2 regions of the Pseudomonas sp. StFLB209 genome follow, and region 1 is predicted to be linked to the other one. Evidence: predicted binding sites of a transcription regulator. Region 1 holds the regulator's gene; the other holds the start of a gene.

Region 1 (3,990 bases):
GACGGCCAGTTGATTGCCGAAGGCGATGCAGAAACCATCCTGGCCAACCAGCTGGTGAAAGAGGTGTACCTGGGCCACGAGTTCCGTTTGTAGACCTCCCTTGGTTACACACTGGCTGTTGACAACAGATTATTTGTCCTGATGCTCTAGGCAAGTCTTTAGAATTCAGGCATATAACTTGCTTAATAAAGGCGGCATCGATCAGAGGCCGTGAGAAAGCGTAGCGAGCGCAGCCAAGGCAAGACGAAAGCACTCGAAAGTCACGGTTTTTCCCAAGCCAATCAGCTACGGGTAAATGCGTGTTTTCGAGCCCGCTCTCCAGGTCCGATGACTGCATCCGAGGCTGGCAACCTGCCGACACTTTCCCACGACAGCTATCGATGCCCTGTAGTGGATGGCGCTCCCCGCGCCGGCGAATGAAGGTGTTGAGCAACTGCCATGAAACCATCGCTAGTCTTGAGAATGGGCCAGCAGCTGACGATGACACCGCAGCTGCAACAGGCTATCCGCTTGCTTCAGCTATCGACTCTGGACCTGCAGCAGGAAATCCAGGAAGCGCTGGAATCCAACCCCATGCTGGAGCGCCAGGAAGAAGGCGACGACTTCGATAATTCCGACCCGATGGCGGACAATATCGAAAACAAGCCGGCCAGCGAACAGCCGGAACCAAGCTTCCAGGAAACCGCCACGACCGTGGACAACCTTGAAGAAGGCGACTGGAGCGAGCGTATTCCCAATGAGCTGCCGGTCGACACGGCGTGGGAAGACATCTACCAGACCAGCGCCAGCAGCCTGCCCGGCAGCGACGATGACGAGTGGGACTTCACCACCCGCACATCGGCCGGTGAAAGCCTGCAGAGCCACCTGCTGTGGCAGCTCAATGTCGCGCCGATGTCCGACACCGATCGCCTGATCGCCGTCACCCTGATCGACTGCATCAATGGCCAGGGTTACCTGGAAGAGCCTCTGGAAGAACTTCTGGAAGCCTTCGATCCTGAACTGGACATCGAACTCGACGAGATCGAAGCCGTCCTGCACCGCATCCAGCAGTTCGAACCGGCCGGTGTCGGTGCGCGCACCCTCAGCGAATGCCTGCTCCTGCAATTGCGCCAGCTCCCGGCCAAGAGCCCTTGGCTGGCTGAAGCGCAGCGCTTGGTCAGCGACTACATCGACTTGTTGGGCAGCCGCGACTACTCGCAACTGATGCGGCGCATGAAACTCAAGGAAGATGAACTGCGCCAGGTCATCGAGCTGGTGCAAAGCCTCAATCCGCGCCCGGGTTCGCAAATCGAATCCAGCGAGCCGGAATATGTGGTGCCGGACGTCATCGTGCGCAAGGACACCGACCGCTGGCTGGTGGAGCTGAACCAGGAAGCGGTGCCGCGCCTGCGCGTCAACCCGCAATATGCCGGCTTCGTGCGCCGTGCCGATACCAGCGCCGACAACACCTTCATGCGTAACCAGTTGCAGGAAGCACGCTGGTTCATCAAGAGCCTGCAAAGCCGCAACGAGACCCTGATGAAGGTGGCCACCCAGATCGTCGAGCACCAGCGCGGCTTTCTCGAATACGGCGATGAGGCCATGAAGCCGTTGGTGCTGCACGATATTGCCGAAGCGGTTGGCATGCACGAGTCGACCATTTCCCGGGTCACCACCCAGAAATTCATGCATACCCCGCGTGGCATCTACGAGTTGAAGTACTTCTTCTCCAGCCATGTCAGCACTTCCGAAGGCGGTGAATGCTCCTCCACAGCCATCCGCGCAATCATCAAGAAACTGGTTGCTGCGGAAAATCAGAAAAAGCCATTGAGTGATAGCAAGATCGCTGGTTTACTGGAAGCACAAGGCATTCAGGTCGCCCGTCGCACCGTCGCCAAGTACCGCGAATCGCTGGGCATTGCGCCATCGAGCGAACGCAAGCGGCTGATGTGACTGACCGGCTACCGGGCACGACCTCGTTTGGGGTCGATGCCGGGTGAGCGCCACAGCGTTCCAGAGGCAGGTAGTCGACCTGCCCCTTTATGCACAGGCAAAGGAGAAAGCTGTATGCAAGTCAATATCAGTGGACATCAACTGGAAGTGACCAAGCCCCTGCGCGAATATGTGGAGCTCAAACTCAAAAAACTCGAAGGACATTTCGACAAGATCACCAATGTCCAGGTCACCATGACCGTCGAGAAACTGAAACAGAAAATCGAAGCCACCATGCACATCCATGGCGGTGAGGTCGTGGCCAACGCCGAGCATGACGACATGTATGCCGCCATCGACCTGCTCACCGACAAGCTCGACAGACAATTGCTCAAGCATAAGGAAAAGCAGCAAAGCATCCTCAAAGGTGCGACCGCTCGCTAACACACCCAATCCATGATCCGACTTGAAGACATCCTGACCCCCGGCCGTTCCCAGGTTAACGTGCCGGGGGGCAGTAAAAAACGCGTACTCGAACAGATTGCCAACCTGATTGGCCGCGAAGTACCTACGCTGGATACTCAAACCGTATTCGAGAGTCTGGTCGCCCGCGAAAAGCTCGGATCGACCGGCTTTGGCAACGGCATTGCCATTCCTCACTGCCGCCTCGCCGCCTGCAGCGCGCCGGTGAGCGCTGTCCTGCACCTGGAAGCACCGGTTGATTTTGACGCCATCGATGGCGCACCGGTCGATCTGCTGTTCGTGTTGCTGGTTCCCGAAGCTGCCACCGATGAACATCTGGAGCTGTTACGCCAGATCGCCAGCATGCTCGACCGCGCCGAAGTGCGTGAGCGCCTGCGCGCGGCACACAGCGGTGAGGCGCTTCATCACGCCGTGCTGGATGAACTGAAAGGCCGGTGAGCATGCGCATGATCATCGTCAGTGGCCGCTCCGGTTCGGGCAAGAGCACCGCGCTCGACATGCTCGAAGACAACGGTTTCTACTGCGTCGACAATCTGCCGGCAGGCTTGCTGCCTGAACTGGCCGAACGCGCGTTGCTCAATACCGAACAAAGCGAGCCGCTGCTGGCTGTGTCCATCGACGCACGCAACATGCCCAGCCACCTCACCCGCTTCCCGCAGATCCTCGATGAGGTACGCGCTCGGCACATCCACTGTGATGTGCTGTATCTGGACGCCGACGACGCTACCCTGCTCAAACGTTTCTCGGAAACCCGGCGACGCCATCCGCTGAGCAACTCGCAGCGCTCGCTGGCCGAAGCCATACGTGACGAAAGCGTACTGCTGGGGCCGATCATTGATCTGGCCGACCTGAAGATCAACACCACACACCTGAACCTCTATCAGTTGCGTGACACCATCAAGCTGCGCCTGCTGAACAAGCCCGAGCCCGGTACGGCTTTCCTGATCGAGTCGTTCGGCTTCAAGCGTGGCATGCCGGTGGACGCCGATCTGGTGTTCGACGTGCGCTGCCTGCCCAACCCCTACTGGAAGCCGGAGCTACGCGAGCATTCGGGGCTTGATCCGGTGGTAGCCGAATACCTCGCGGCCCAGCCCGATGTGGAAGAAATGTTTCAGGACATCTTCGCCCATCTCAACAAGTGGCTGCCGCGGTTTGCCGCCAGTAACCGCTCCTACGTGACCGTCGCCATCGGCTGCACCGGCGGGCATCACCGTTCGGTCTATCTGACCGAACGCCTGGGCCAGGTCCTGCAACAATCACTCAAGAACGTTCAGGTTCGTCACCGCGACCTCAGTTGAAGGACTTCCACAGCGATGCCCGCTCGTCAAATCACCATTATCAACAAACTGGGCCTGCATGCCCGCGCTGCTGCCAAGTTCGTCGGCGTCGCCGGCAAGTTCCCCTGCCAGATCCGGGTTGGCCGCACCCCAGAGAGCATGGTCGACGGCAAGAGCATCATGGCCGTCATGATGCTGGCCGCCGGCAAGGGCACCGAAATTCACCTGCTCACCGAGGGCGAGCAGGAAGATCAGGCACTCGAAGGGCTGGTAGCGCTGATCAACAATTATTTTGATGAAGGCGAATAATCTGCCGCAT
Region 2 (3,990 bases), 810 kb from region 1:
GGTACGTTGGTGGGTTGACCGTACGGTTTGCCATCGACCAGCAGTTGCAAGCGATGGTCCGGCTGCAGCCTGGGCTTGATCCGTACGCCAATGTAAAAGGTGCCGTCATTGGCACGCAGCGCGGCATCGTTGGGCAGGTCGGTCAGTTCCAGTTGCTCGTAGGCCACAGGGGCCGGCGCTGACTGAGTGCTGGCGGCGGGGCTGGCGGGCGCTGCCGCAGGACGCGGCTCGATGCTGTTGAGCGGCTTGAGCTCGACCGGCTCGGCGCGTGCACCGTCAGGCGGCTGATTGCTGTAGGCCGTATTGCCATTGGCGTCGGTGTACTTGTAGATCTGTGCCATGGCGGGCAGGCAGACCAACAACAGCAGGCAGACAAGACTGTGACGCATGGCATTCTCGACAGCAACGGGAGCGATGAGGGCTCAGCATAATGCAGATTCGTGCGATGTGCGTGGCTGGCCAGCATTAGTCTTGCAAGCATGGCCGAGGCCTGCATAAACAAAAAAGGCCACCCGAAGGTGGCCTCTCGATACGCCGGCGAGGCCGGCGTACAAGGAATCAGCAGCTGTAGTACAGCTCGTATTCCAGAGGGTGTACGAAGGTGCGGACTTTGACTTCTTCAGCCGATTTCAGCTCGATGTAGGCATCGATGAAGTCGTCGGAGAACACGCCGCCTTTGGTCAGGAACGCACGGCCTTTGTCCAGTTCTTCCAGGGCCTCTTTCAGGCTGCCGCACACTTGCGGGATTTCCTTGGCTTCTTCTGGTGGCAGGTCGTACAGGTTCTTGTCGGCTGCATCGCCTGGGTGGATCTTGTTCTGGATACCGTCCAGACCGGCCATCAGCAGGGCAGCGAAGGCCAGGTACGGGTTGGCAGCCGGATCCGGGAAGCGGGCTTCGATACGACGTGCGCGTGGGCTGGAAACGTAAGGAATACGGATCGAAGCCGAACGGTTACGCGCCGAGTAGGCCAGCATTACCGGCGCTTCAAAGCCTGGGACCAGACGCTTGTAGGAGTTGGTCGACGGGTTGGTGAAGCCGTTCAGGGCCTTACCGTGCTTGATGATACCGCCGATGAAGTACAGAGCGGTGTCGGACAGACCGGCATAGCCTTCGCCGGCGAAGGTGTTCTTGCCGTCTTTGGCGATGGACATGTGGACGTGCATGCCCGAGCCGTTGTCGCCGTACAGCGGCTTCGGCATGAAGGTCGCGGTGCGGCCGTAGGCGTCGGCAACGTTGTGCACAACGTACTTCAGGGTCTGAACTTCGTCAGCCTTCTTGACCAGGGTGTTGAACTGCACGCCGATTTCGTTCTGGCCGGCAGTTGCCACTTCGTGGTGGTGAACTTCAACGACCTGACCCATTTCTTCCAGTGCGTTGCACATGGCAGTACGGATTTCGTGGTCGTGGTCGACCGGTGGAACCGGGAAGTAGCCGCCTTTGATGCCTGGACGGTGGCCTTTGTTGCCGCCTTCGACGTCCTGGTCGGTCATCCACGAGCCTTGCTCGGAGAAGATCTTGAACATCGAGCCGGAGATGTCGGACTTGTATTTGACCGAGTCAAAGATGAAGAACTCAGGCTCTGGACCGACGAACACGGTGTCACCGATACCGGTGGATTTCAGGTATTCCTCGGCGCGGTGCGCGATGGCGCGCGGGTCGCGGTCGTAGCCTTGCATGGTCGACGGCTCGATGATGTCGCAGACCAGGATCAGGGTAGGCTCTTCGGTGAACGGGTCCAGCACGGCGGAGTCGTCGTCCGGCAGCAGGATCATGTCGGAGGCTTCGATACCTTTCCAGCCTTCGATGGAGGAACCGTCGAACATCTTGCCGACTTCGAAGAACTCTTCGTCCAGCGCGTCGCGTGCCGGCATGGTGACGTGTTGCTGCTTGCCTTTGGTGTCAGTGAAGCGCAGATCAATCCATTTAACGTCATGATCTTTGATGAGTTGAACCGACTTCGACATGGTGTCCTCCGGGTGGGTTGGGACCGTTGCTATTGTTTGGCCCCTGAATTTGGGTAGTGCCGGCGCAGAATACTCTGCCAAGGCAACCTGCCTCACAAGGGAGCAAATTGCATGCCAGTGCCCCGAGTTGGGCGCGATGCCCGATTCTGCGCATGTTGCTGAGGTCAATGTCGTTTTTTTGTACATTTCATGCACTGTTATGTTGCCGAACTGATCGATTGTGATCCTTTTTGGTGCGTCGACATTCGGGTGTACGATAGTTGGTTAAACCTTGAGCAATTTCCGCTATAATCCGCGCCCCTCTTTTTTCAGCCGGATCCTTACGTAGCGTTTTCATGAAGCTCATCGTCAAAGTTTTCCCAGAAATCACCATCAAAAGCCCACCGGTGCGCAAGAAGTTCATTCGCCAGCTGGGCAAGAACATCCGTACCGTGCTGCGCGAGCTGGACGAAAATATCGTCGTGGGTGGTGTATGGGACAACCTTGAGGTCGAGACCCGGCTGACCGATCCGAAGATCCTTCAGGGCATCACCGAGCGGCTGTGCTGCATGCCAGGTATCGCCAATTTCCTGCAGGTGGCTGAATACCCGCTGGGCGATATGGACGACATCGTCGCCAAGTGCAGAGAGCACTACGCCGATCTGTTGCCGGGCAAGGTCTTTGCGGTGCGTTGCAAGCGCGCCGGCAAGCATGCATTCAGCTCGATGGACGTCGAACGTTATGTCGGCAGCCAGTTGCGCCAGCAATGTGGCGCCGCCGGCATCGACCTGAAAAACCCCGAACTGCTGGTGCGCATGGAGATTCGCGACGAACGGTTGTTCGTCATCCACAGCCAGCACCAGGGCCTTGGCGGTTATCCGCTGGGCGCACTGGAGCAGACCCTGGTGTTGATGTCCGGTGGTTTCGACTCGACCGTAGCCGCCTATCAGATGATGCGCCGCGGCCTGGTCACCCATTTCTGCTTCTTCAACCTGGGCGGGCGTGCCCACGAACTGGGCGTGATGGAAGTTGCGCACTACATCTGGAAGAAATTCGGCAGCTCGCAACGCGTACTGTTCATCAGCGTACCGTTCGAGGAAGTGCTGGGCGAAATCCTGCAGAAAGTCGACGACGGTCATATGGGTGTAGTGTTGAAGCGTATGATGTTACGCGCAGCATCGGCCATGGCTGACCGCCTGGACATCGACGTGCTGGTAACCGGCGAGGCGATTTCCCAAGTGTCGAGCCAGACCTTGCCGAACCTGTCGATCATCGACTCGGCCACTGACAAGCTGGTGTTGCGCCCGCTGGTGGCGACCGACAAACAGGACATCGTCAACCTGGCGACCAAAATCGGCACCGCCGAGTTCGCCCGGCACATGCCTGAATATTGCGGGGTGATTTCGGTCAACCCGAAAACCAATGCCAAGCGTTATCGCGTCGAACACGAAGAAACCCGTTTCGACATGGCAGCCCTCGATCGCGCGCTTGAGCGTGCCCGGCTGGTGACCATCGATCAGGTGATCGATGACCTGGGCCAGGATGTCGAGGTAGAAGAAGTCAGCCAGGCCCTGGCCGGCCAGGTCATTATCGACATCCGTCATCCGGATGCCCAGGAAGACCAGCCGCTGGAAGTGCCTGGCGTGGAAGTACAAGCCGTGCCGTTCTATGCATTGAACAGCCGCTTCAAGGAACTGGATTACACCCGCCAGTACCTGCTGTATTGCGACAAAGGCGTCATGAGCCGCCTGCATGCTCATCACCTGCTCAGTGAGGGGCATGCCAATGTGCGCGTATATCGACCGAGCTAAACGCCCGGGGCTGTTTGCCTGTGGCTTGCGTCACCGGCCCCCCGACGCCTTTATGGCCTCGGCCGACGTCTAACGCTTCAAACGCTAATCGCTGCTCCAGTGGCAGCAAACCGAATCCTCTGATCGAGATACACAAGTGATCGAAAATCTACGTAACATCGCCATCATCGCGCACGTTGACCACGGTAAAACCACCCTGGTAGACAAACTGCTGCGTCAGTCCGGCACTCTGGAG

What was found. The regulator sigma-54, encoded in region 1, starts transcription at its own class of promoters, with help from an activator protein. The targets are predictions, from matches to a motif close to ANTGGCATNNANNTTGCTNT.
Region 2: glnA (glutamate--ammonia ligase) is a predicted target of sigma-54. The motif match lies at 2,065-2,084, and genes of this name have one in related genera.

The regions. Positions count from the first base shown of each region.
Region 1 covers NZ_AP014637.1:3,188,971-3,192,960, reverse strand. Annotated here, with positions in the region: gene lptB (LPS export ABC transporter ATP-binding protein) at 1-93, shown strand, start outside; gene PSCI_RS14205 (RNA polymerase factor sigma-54) at 439-1,932, shown strand; gene hpf (ribosome hibernation-promoting factor, HPF/YfiA family) at 2,047-2,355, shown strand; gene ptsN (PTS IIA-like nitrogen regulatory protein PtsN) at 2,368-2,832, shown strand; gene rapZ (RNase adapter RapZ) at 2,835-3,692, shown strand; gene PSCI_RS14185 (HPr family phosphocarrier protein) at 3,708-3,980, shown strand.
Region 2 covers NZ_AP014637.1:2,375,269-2,379,258, forward strand. Annotated here, with positions in the region: gene PSCI_RS10895 (DUF4124 domain-containing protein) at 1-389, opposite strand, end outside; gene glnA (glutamate--ammonia ligase) at 559-1,965, opposite strand; gene thiI (tRNA uracil 4-sulfurtransferase ThiI) at 2,301-3,755, shown strand; gene typA (translational GTPase TypA) at 3,892-3,990, shown strand, end outside.